Regions from separate parts of the Rhodoferax sp. GW822-FHT02A01 genome, predicted to be linked through region 1. Evidence: predicted binding sites of a transcription regulator. Region 1 holds the regulator's gene; the other holds the start of a gene.
What was found. Region 1 encodes sigma-54, which starts transcription at its own class of promoters, with help from an activator protein. Its sites were predicted from a motif close to TGGCANGNAANCTGCTTT; they were not measured.
Positions count from the first base shown of each region.

Region 2: AAGF34_RS22925 (transglutaminase family protein) is a predicted target of sigma-54. The motif match lies at 3,381-3,398, and genes of this name have one in related genera.

Region 1 is NZ_CP152376.1:582,759-588,078, reverse strand. It holds gene AAGF34_RS02720 (thiol:disulfide interchange protein DsbA/DsbL) at 1-16, shown strand, start outside; gene AAGF34_RS02715 (exopolyphosphatase) at 113-1,042, shown strand; gene lptA (lipopolysaccharide transport periplasmic protein LptA) at 1,151-1,771, shown strand; gene lptB (LPS export ABC transporter ATP-binding protein) at 1,768-2,523, shown strand; gene rpoN (RNA polymerase factor sigma-54) at 2,523-4,118, shown strand; gene AAGF34_RS02695 (class I SAM-dependent RNA methyltransferase) at 4,115-5,320, shown strand, end outside.
Region 2 is NZ_CP152376.1:4,835,623-4,840,942, reverse strand. It holds gene AAGF34_RS22925 (transglutaminase family protein) at 1-3,272, opposite strand, end outside; gene AAGF34_RS22920 (ComEC/Rec2 family competence protein) at 3,438-4,286, shown strand; partial or broken gene AAGF34_RS22915 (DNA internalization-related competence protein ComEC/Rec2) at 5,030-5,320, shown strand, end outside.

The DNA of each region.
Region 1 (5,320 bases):
GCGCAGCGGCAAATAGGAAAACCCTGAGGCCGGGTCCACGGTCGCGGGTGACAAGTGACGTATCCCCGAACTAGAATGATTGCAATATCAATCACTCAGCGGGGCATACGCCATGTCGGATTCCAAGTTCAGGCTTATTACAAGAAGTGACTTTGACGGCCTGGTATGCGCCGTCTTGCTCAAAGAGCTGAACCTGATTGATGACATCAAGTTCGTCCATCCCAAGGATATGCAGGATGGCAAGATCGAGGTCACCAGCCGCGATATCACCACCAATCTCCCCTACGTCCCGGGGGTGCACCTGTCGTTTGACCACCATGCGTCAGAGACCTTGCGCAACGATGTTGCCGCCAACCATGTGATCCACCCGGATGCGCCATCGGCTGCGCGGGTGGTGTTTGAACATTACGGTGGCACCGCCCAGTTTGGCGCGCGCTTCAATGAAATGATGGAGGCCGTCGACAAGGGTGACTCCGCGCAGTTCAGTGTTGATGAAATCCTCAACCCCACTGGCTGGGTGCTGCTGAATTACCTGATGGATTCGCGTACCGGCCTGGGCCGTTTCCGCGAATTCCGGGTCAGCAACTACCAGCTGATGATGGATCTGATCGACTACTGCCGCACCCATGGCATTGACGACATACTGAAGCTGCCCGACGTGATGGAGCGGGTGGAGTTGTATTTCGAGCATGCCCAGAAGGCCAAAGCCCAGCTGCAGCTGTGTTCCACGGTCCACAACAACGTGGTGGTGTTGGACCTGCGCCACGAAGACACCATCTACGCGGTGAACCGCTTCATGGTGTATGCGCTGTTTCCCCAGGCCAACGTGTCCATCCATGTGATGTGGGGCGTGCAAAAGCAAAACACCGTCTGCGCGGTGGGCAAATCCATCACCAACCGGACCTCGCGCATCAATATCGGTGCCTTGATGCTGGTGTACGGTGGGGGTGGCCATGAAAATGCTGGAACCTGCCAGGTACCCAATGAGCGGGCCGACACGGTGGTCAAAGAGCTGGTTTCCCGCATCAACACCGTAGGTTGAACTTCTGCGGGTAATCCCGCACACACGATTCAATTTTCGTCAAGGCATAAAACATGCCATGCGCTCGCTACAATGGCCGTGCGCACTGTGTGCAAGTTTCGTGCCTTTATGAAAAAACACATTCTTTTCTCGTTGGTGATTGCTACGCTGCTGTTTGCAGCCGGTGGCGTGCGCGCCGAAAAAGCCGACCAGAAAAAGCCCATGAACATCGAGGCCGACGCGCTGCGCTATGACGACCTCAAGCAGGTCAGCGTATTCACCGGCAAGGTTGTGCTGACCAAGGGAACCATCGTGATCCGCGCAGATCGGCTGGATGTGCGCCAGGATCCTGACGGATATCAATTTGGCGTTGCCACCGGTTCCGCAGACAAGCTGGCCTTCTACCGGCAGAAGCGCGAAGCCTTGGACGAGTTCATCGAGGGGGAGGGCGAAACCATCACCTATGACGGCAAGGCCGATACCGTGACCTTCACCGGCAAGGCGCAGTTGCGCCGACTGCGTGGCGCCACGTTGGCCGATGAAATCACCGGCGGTGTCATCGTTTATGAAAATCTCACCGACCTGTTTACGGTCGATGGTGCCGCCAACACCAAGGGACCGACAGGCGCCCTGGGAACCGGTCGCGTGCGGGTCATGCTGACCCCCAAGCCCGAAGCCAGTGCTCCGGCGCCTGCCGCAACCCCGTTGCCGCTCAAACCATCCGCGACCCTGGGGGGGGCCGCCAAGTGAGTGGTTTTGCTGCGGGGAACTTGACGGCGCAACATCTGCAAAAGTCCTATGGCAAGCGCCAGGTGGTCAAGGACGTGTCTCTGACCGTGCGTACGGGCGAAGTGGTGGGCCTGCTGGGTCCCAACGGCGCTGGCAAGACCACCTCGTTTTACATCATCGTGGGACTGCTACGGGCCAGTGGAGGAGACATCTCCATCGACGGCAATTCGATCGAGTCCATGCCCATACACCGGCGCGCGCGTCTGGGGCTGGGCTACCTGCCGCAGGAAGCCTCGATTTTTCGCAAGCTCAATGTGGAAGACAACGTGCGCGCCGTGCTGGAACTGCAGCGCGACGAAGACGGCACTCCATTGCGCAGCGCGGAGATCGAGAAGCGGCTGACCAATCTGCTGCAGGAATTGCGGGTCGAGCACTTGCGCGAGTCTCCGGCGCTGGCCTTGTCGGGCGGTGAGCGGCGGCGCGTGGAGATTGCCCGCGCTTTGGCTACCGGGCCGCGTTTCATCCTGCTGGACGAGCCGTTTGCCGGCATCGACCCGATTGCGGTGATCGAGATCCAGCGCATCATCAACTTCCTCAAGGCGCGCGGCATCGGGGTGCTCATCACCGACCACAATGTGCGCGAGACCCTGGGCATTTGCGACCACGCCTACATCATCAGTGATGGCCGCGTGCTGGCCGAAGGCACGCCTTCGGAAATTGTTGACAACCCCGAGGTACGCCGCGTGTACCTGGGTGAAAACTTCAAGATGTAATGAAGCAAGGTCTCTCATTACGCGTCTCCCAGCATCTGGCGCTCACGCCCCAGTTGCAGCAGTCGATCCGTCTTCTGCAGCTCTCCACGCTCGAACTGAGCCAGGAAGTGGAGCAGATGCTGGACGAGAACCCTTTTCTGGAACTGGGTGAGGACCATGCCGAGCGGGAAGAGTTCGGCATCGCACAGGCGGATACGCCGGTCAGTGAAGGCGACAAGGATGTGGAGTTTTCCGCCACCATGCCCGACCTGGGCAGCAGCACCGTGGCCTCCACCAGCAGTGATGAAGACAACAGTCCCCTGAGCGGGGACGAAGGCATCGACTGGGAAGGCGACGGCACCACCGAAATGACCCCGGACGACGGCGAGTGGGGCGTCGAGGCCAAGGCCAGTACCAATAACCTCACTGGCGACGAAGACAAGGACGCCACCGAGCTGGCCCGCACGCAGGAGAGCTTGCAGGCCTTCCTGCATCGGCAGACACTGGGTTTGCGCCTGAGCGCCGAAGACGCTGCCGCGCTGCGTTTCCTGATCGAGTCGCTCAACGATGACGGCTATCTGGAAGAGCCGCTCGAGGACCTGGCCCGCACCTTGAACCCGCAGGATGAAGAGCAGTTGTACGACCTGGTGCACCATTTCTCGGTAGCCCTGGGACTGCTGCAAAGCCTGGAGCCGGTTGGCGTCGGTGCCCGCAATTTGAGCGAGTGCCTCAGTCTGCAATTGAAAGCTCTGCTGCGCAATCCGGACCTGGAAGACGAAGAGCGCGAGCAACTGGAAGTGGCCCTGCGCATTTGCCAGCAGCCCATGGAATTGCTGGCGCGCCGTGACATCAAGCGGCTGGTGCAATTGGGCGTGGGCAGCGATGCCCTGGTGCGCGAGGCCATAGCGCAGATTGCGCGGCTGGAACCCAAGCCGGGGCGGCGCTTTATCGACGTGGAGCGCAACATCGTGGTGCCCGACGTGCTGGTGGTGCCGGTGACCAACGCCAACAAGGCGGCTGCACCCAAGTTCCGCGTCATGCTCAATCCCGATGTGATGCCGCGCCTCAAGGTGCATGACATCTACGCCAATGTGCTGCGCAACCACCGCGGTGGCAAGGACAGCGCCAGCCACGCCGCGCTGCAGCAACGGCTGCAGGAGGCGCGTTGGTTCATCAAGAACATCCAGCAGCGCTTTGACACCATCCTGCGCGTGAGCACGGCGATTGTGGAGCGGCAGAAGAGCTTCTTCACCCATGGCGAATTGGCCATGCGCCCGCTGGTGCTGCGTGAGATCGCCGACGAACTGGGCTTGCACGAGTCCACCATCAGCCGCGTGACCACCGCCAAGTACATGGCAACGCCTTTTGGCACCTTTGAGCTGAAGTACTTCTTCGGCTCCGGCCTGGGCACTGAGTCCGGCGGCAATGCGTCCAGCACCGCGGTGCGTGCACTCATCAAGCAGTTCATCAGCGCCGAAAGTGCCAAGAAGCCGCTGTCAGACAACCAGATATCCGAGATGCTCAAGGAGCAGGGTATTGAATGTGCCCGGCGCACTGTGGCCAAATACCGCGAGGGGCTGAAGATCGCCCCCGCATCCCTGCGCAAGGCGCTATGAACCAACTGCAACTCTTTCTTCCCTGCGCCGCCGGTGTGGAGGATTACCTCGCGCCCGAAATCCTGCGCATCACCGGCCTGCCGCCCGGTTGCATCACCAAGCAGCGTGGCGGTGTGGCCGTGCGCACATCGTTCACGGACGCCATGCGCCTGAACCTGTACTGCCGCCTGGCACAGCGTGTGCTGGTGCTGGTGTCGTACACCGAATACCGCAACGAGCAGGACCTGTACCGCGCCGCCATGGCGGTGCCGTGGGAGCGCTGGTTCACACCGCGCGAGACCATCAAGATCGAGGTCACCGCCCAGCACAGCCCATTGACGTCGCTGAACTTTGCAGCACTCAAGGTCAAGGATGCCGTCTGCGACCGCTTCCGCGAGACTTCGGGGGGCGTGCGTCCTGATGTCAACACACAGTGGCCCGATGTGCGCATCTATGCCCACCTCACCACTGACAGCTGCTCGCTCTACATTGACACGTCCGGTGAGCCATTGTTCAAGCGGGGCTGGCGCGAGGACAAGGGCGATGCGCCGTTGAAAGAGACCTTGGCAGCCGCCATGATCGCCGCCAGCGGCTGGGCCGATGGTGACGACGACCTGATGCCCTTGTACGACCCCTGCTGCGGCAGCGGCACCATTGCCATCGAAGCCGCGCAGATTGCCTGCAATATTGCGGCGGGCTCGTTGCGCCGCTTTGCCTTCGAGAAGTTTGTGCCCTTCCAGCCCAAGGTCTGGCAGGCCATGAAGCAGGAAGCGGCTGACGCCGTGGTCAAGCCCGAGCCCGGCCAGAAAGCTCTGATCTACGGCAGCGATGTGTCGCACCGCATGGTCGACTTCGCGCAGCGCAACGCGGAGCGCGCGGGCGTGGCCGATGTCATCGAGTTCCGTGGTGGTGACGCCCTGCAGCGCATGCCACCCATCGAAGGCGGTGGCGTCATGCTGCTGAACCCACCCTACGGCGAGCGCATCGGCATTGGCGGTGTGGCCGGTGAGGGCGTGCAGGCCCGCTATGGCGCCCGCGAACTGGCCGAGACCGAAGACGGTGTGGCCTTCTTCACCCAATTGGCCAGCCACTGGAAGAAAAACTTCTCCGGCTGGACTGCCTGGATGCTCACGCCAGACCTCAAGCTGCCTGGCAAGATGCGCCTGAAAGAGTCACGCCGCGTGCCGATGTGGAATGGCCCGCTGGAATGCCGGCTGTTCAAG
Region 2 (5,320 bases), 1.2 Mb from region 1:
GGGTTCCAGGCCTTGTAGCGCACACCGGCAACAAATTCGCCCACCGTACCCGTGCTCTGCATGGGCAAGGCCTTGCCGTTGCAGGTGATGACGTAGCGGCTCTCGTTGAGGCCGCTCACGCGCACCTCCATGCGCTCCAGGCTGGAGTCCACATAGCGCGCGGTACCACCGGCACTGCTTTCCTCACCCATCACATGCCAGGGTTCCAGCGCGTTACGCAAGGTGAGCTCGATGCCCATGGACTGCACACCACCCACCAGCGGAAAGCGGAACTCGAAATGCGGTGCAAACCAGCTCTCATCGAATGCATAGCCGGCCTGCTTCATCTCACCGATGACATCGTGGAAGTCCATCTGGATGAAAGTCGGCAGCATGAAGCGGTCATGCAGCTCGGTGCCCCAACGGGTGACCGGGGCCTTGTAAGGCGTTTTCCAGAAGCGGGCCACCAGGGCACGCAACAGCAACTGCTGCACGCTGCTCATGTGCGGATGCGGCGGCATCTCGAAGGCGCGCAGTTCCAGCAGCCCCAAGCGGCCCGTGCTGGAATCGGGCGAGTACATCTTGTCGATGGAGAACTCGCTGCGGTGGGTGTTGCCGGTAACGTCGATCAGGATGTTGCGCAAGGTGCGGTCCACCAGCCAGGGCGGCATGCTCTGGCCATAGGTTTCGCGGTTCTTGTAAATCTGCTCGATGGCGATTTCCAGCTCGTACAGCTGGTCGTTGCGCGCCTCGTCCACACGCGGTGCCTGGCTGGTCGGGCCGACAAACATGCCGCTGAACAGGTAGCTAAGGCTTGGGTGGTTGTGCCAGTACAGCAGCAGGCTGGCCAGCAGTTCGGGTTTGCGCAAAAAGGGGCTGTCCGCCGGTGTGGCGCCACCCATCACGAAGTGGTTGCCGCCACCGGTGCCGGTGTGGCGACCATCGGTCATGAACTTCTCGGCCGACAGGCGCGACTCGAAGGCCGCGTTGTACAGGAACTCGGTGTTGTAGACGAGTTCCTTCCAATGGGTAACAGGGTGGATGTTGACTTCGATCACGCCGGGGTCGGGCGTGACTTGCAGCAGCTTGAGACGTGGATCGCGCGGAGGCGGGTAGCCTTCCAGCACGATCTTGACCTTCAGCTCGGTGGCAGTGGCTTCGATGGCGGCCAGCAGGTCCAGATAGTCCTCCAGCAGTTCCAGCGGCGGCATGAACACGTACATCACGCCGGACTTTTCCCCCACAGCCTCGGCCTTGGGGCCGTTGGCGCGGCGCGGGTCACGCACTTCCACGCACAGCGCGGTGCGGGTGATCCAGTGGGCAGACTCCTGCCGGTTGGGCATGCGGGCAAAGTCGGCCGGTTCTGCCTGGGCGCTGCTTTGGGCATTGGCCGCGACTGCGCTGCTTGCCGCACTGGCGCGGCTCTGGGTTTTGCGCGCGGCTTCACTCTGCGCGCCGGTGCCAGCCAGATACGGTGTAGCGCCACCTGGAGCACCGTTGCTGCCCAAGGTACCCGCCTTGTCGGCTCCTGTTGCCGCCGTTGAGCCAGCAACCGAGCCGCCCGGCGCATAGCGCTGTGCAAATGCGGCATGCGGGGGCAACGCGCCGCGCGGCGCGGTCGGGTCCAGCTCCACCAGATAGGGATAGTCGCCTTCGCTGACCCAGGGCAGGGAGTCCAGCGGCAGGCGCAGGCCCATGGGGGAGTCGCCGGGCATCAGGTACATGCGCTCGTCCCGGAAGAACCAGGGGCCGGTCTTCCACTCAGGGCCGGTCAGGCGCGGGCCGTCACTGGACTTGAGTGGCAGCACAAAGCCCACCACCGAGTCGAGCTTTTGCTCGAACACGCGGCGCAGGCGCGAGCGTTCCATCTCGTCGTCCAGGCGCGACTTGAAGGGGTCCACATTGACCGGCAAGCGGCGTTCGCGCCAGAGGTAGTACCAGGTGTCCTCGTAGGCGGGCTGCACGTATTTGTCGGTCAGGCCCAGGCGAGCCGCCAGGGTGCGGATGAAGCGGCCCGCTTCCTCGCTGCTGTAATGCGTGGGGTTGCGCTCGTCCACAAATAGCGCGGGATTTTTCCAGACCGGTTGCTTGTCGGCGCGCCAGTAGATGTTCAGGGCCCAGCGCGGCAATTGCTCGCCCGGGTACCACTTGCCCTGGCCGAAGTGCAGAAAACCGCCCTGGCCGTATTCGTCACGCAGCTTGTGCACCAGGGCAGTGGCAAAGCCGCGCTTGGTTGGGCCCAATGCGTCGGTATTCCATTCGGCCGCATCGCGGTCATCCACCGCGACAAAGGTGGGCTCGCCGCCCATGGTCAGGCGCACGTCGCCAGCAACCAGTTCGCCATCGACCTGCTCGCCCAGTTCCATCACCGCGTCCCATTGTTCCGGGGTGTAGGGCTTGGTGACACGCGGTGACTCGTACAGGCGGGTGACCTGCATGTGGTGGCTGAACTCGACCTCGCTCTTGTCCACGCCGCCTTCGATAGGCGCAGCGCCCGAGGGTTGTGGCGTGCAGGCCAGGGGGATGTGGCCTTCGCCCGCCAGCAGACCGGAGGTCGCATCCAAACCGATCCAGCCGGCACCGGGCAGGTACACCTCGCACCATGCGTGCAGGTCGGTGAAGTCCACTTCGGTGCCGCTGGGGCCGTCCAGTGCCTTCACGTCGGGCTTGAGCTGGATCAGATAGCCGGAAACAAAACGCGCGGCCAAGCCGCAGTGGCGCAGCAGTTGGACCATCAGCCAGGCCGAGTCACGGCAGGAGCCGGAGGCCTTGGTCAGGGTTTCATCCGGCGTCTGCACGCCGGGCTCCATGCGGATGGTGTAGTTCACATCCTTGTGCACCATCTGGTTCAGGTCCACCAGGAACATGACGCTGCGGCGCTTGGTGTAGTCGATCTTCTTGAGATAGCTCTCGACCAGCGGCGTCATCTTGTCCGCCATCAGGTAGGGCGCGAGCTCCTGCTTGAGGTTGGCTTCGTAGGTGAAGGGGAACTCTTCCGCCTCGGGCTCCAGAAAGAAGTCGAAGGGGTTGTACACCGCCATTTCGACCACCAGATCCACCGTGACCTTGAACTCGCGGGTCTTTTCCGGAAACACCAGGCGCGCCTGGTAGTTGGAAAACGGGTCCTGCTGCCAGTTCAGAAAATGGGTCTCGGGCTCGACCTTGAGCGAATACGAGATGACCTTGCTGCGGCAATGGGGCGCCGGGCGCAGGCGGATGACCTGCGGGCCCAGGGCCACCAGCCGGTCGTAGCTGTAGTGGGTAACGTGGTTGAGCGCTGCGTGAATGGACATAGGTGGTGTATCTCGGTAGATAGGTGCTTGGGCCTCGTCTGGCGTGTGCAGGTCGCTTCGATAGTAGCAAGAGTTCATTGTCCGGCTTTGACAGCCGTCACCTTGGTAAAAGCAAGAGACGGGCCATCCCGCTTGGTGCCTGCCCGAACCGCTAGCATGCAGGGCATGGCCGAAGTGCATCTTTTCAGCTCAGACCCACCGCACCAGCGCGTCGGCCCCTTTGCCGCATTGCTGGGCTGGGTGCTGGGGGCGGCCCTGCAACTGCAGCAGGCTAACCTGTGGCCGCTCCGGGCCTACCTGCTCCTGGCGCTGGCGGGTCTGGCGTGGTGCGTGTGGCAACGCCGCCGGCCGGCCTGGGCACGGAAGCACCGACAGTTGGGCTGGTTGCTGGCGATGGCACTGCTCGGGTTTGCCAGCACCGGTTTGCGTTGCCTGGCATACGAGACGCGAACCCTGCTGCCGGCGCTGGAAGGGCGGGACGTGCAGGTCACGGGCGTGGTCGTCGACATGCCGCAGCGCAGTGAGGCCGGCTTGCGCTTTACCTTGGCCATCGAGGCGGCCGTGTTGGACGGGCAACCAGTGGACATGCCACCCCGGGTTGATGTGGGCTGGTACACCACCGGTGTATCTGCAACAGGCGATACGGTGGCCTTGCAGCGCCAGCCCGAGGACGTGCATGCCGGAGAGCGTTGGCGCATGACCTTGCGGCTCAAGGCGCCACACGGCAGCCGAAACCCTTTTGGCTTTGACTACGAACTGTGGTTGTGGGAGCGCGGGGTCCAGGCAACGGCCTATGTGAGGGCCAGTGCAGCGGACCCGGTACCGCAGCTGCTGGGGCAGACCTGGACGCACCCGGTGGCGCTGCTGCGTCAGACGGTACGTGAGCGCATTGCGACCCATGTGGAGCAGCGTCAGTATGCAGGGCTGATTGCCGCATTGGTGGTGGGCGACCAGAACGCTATAGATGGTTTTGGGAAAAAGAGTTCTTCCTTGAGCTATTTCCTCAATAAATAAAGAAAAACTGAGGAAAATCAACGAACTTTTAAGAAGGGCTAACTCTTCGAGCTGCCCAAACCACATTTGGGCGGGCAAATGAGTGCTTCCCTGGCATATTGGGTCCTTCCGCACATGTGGGTAAAAGAGTCTTTCTCTGACCGAAAAGATTGCATCCGCAAGAGTGCACCAAATTTGAATCAATCTGCTCTTTGGATGCTGAGGCACCCAATGGGGGCGGTTAGTTGCACTCCCGCACTTTGTTAGGAGCGGATTTTCAAGGAGCGTTTTCGATAAGTACTGCCGAATGCTGCCGGAGAAGTTTTCTATTGCCGGGTACTCTTGCGAAGGCTGTGTAGCTCTTTGCCATATCGCTGCATCACGTTGGCGATCATTTCCGGAAGGCCAATTTCCAAGCCTAAAGCGAACGACTCAATTACCCATGGCATATCTCAGGGAATCACTATTTGCCCAATAAGTGGAAAATTCCTTATAAATCAACGGTCAGTTACATTCTCTAACGCCTGAGAGAGAAGGAGGCTGCAGTTATTGCCTTTGAGTGTGCAATGTTGAGGTTTCCTGCAAGGTAGGACAAATTTCAGCTGCCCATTCGGAAAGCCGCTATTGGCGCGGGTTTCGGCGCTTTAGGGAATAACTCTTTTATCCTGCGCTTTCACTGAAATCGAGACTCAGGGAAGAACTATTTACCCAAAATTCCTAGGGAAGAACTCATTGCCCAGGGAAGGACTAAATTACCAAAAACCATAGACCGGGTGGACTGGGACGTGTTTCGTGCTGCGGGAGTGGCGCATCTGGTCAGTATCTCCGGTTTGCACATCACGATGTTCGCCTGGGCTGCTGCCTGGCTGGTCGGCTGGCTGTGGCGCCGATCGGGGCCCTTGTGCTTGTGGTTGCCCGCACCCACCGCCGCCCGGGTCGGCGGCCTGGCACTGGCCTTGGCGTATGCCGTGTTTTCGGGTTGGGGGATTCCGGCGCAGCGCACCTGCCTGATGCTGGGTATCGTGACCGTGCTCAGGCTGTCCGGAGCGCGTTGG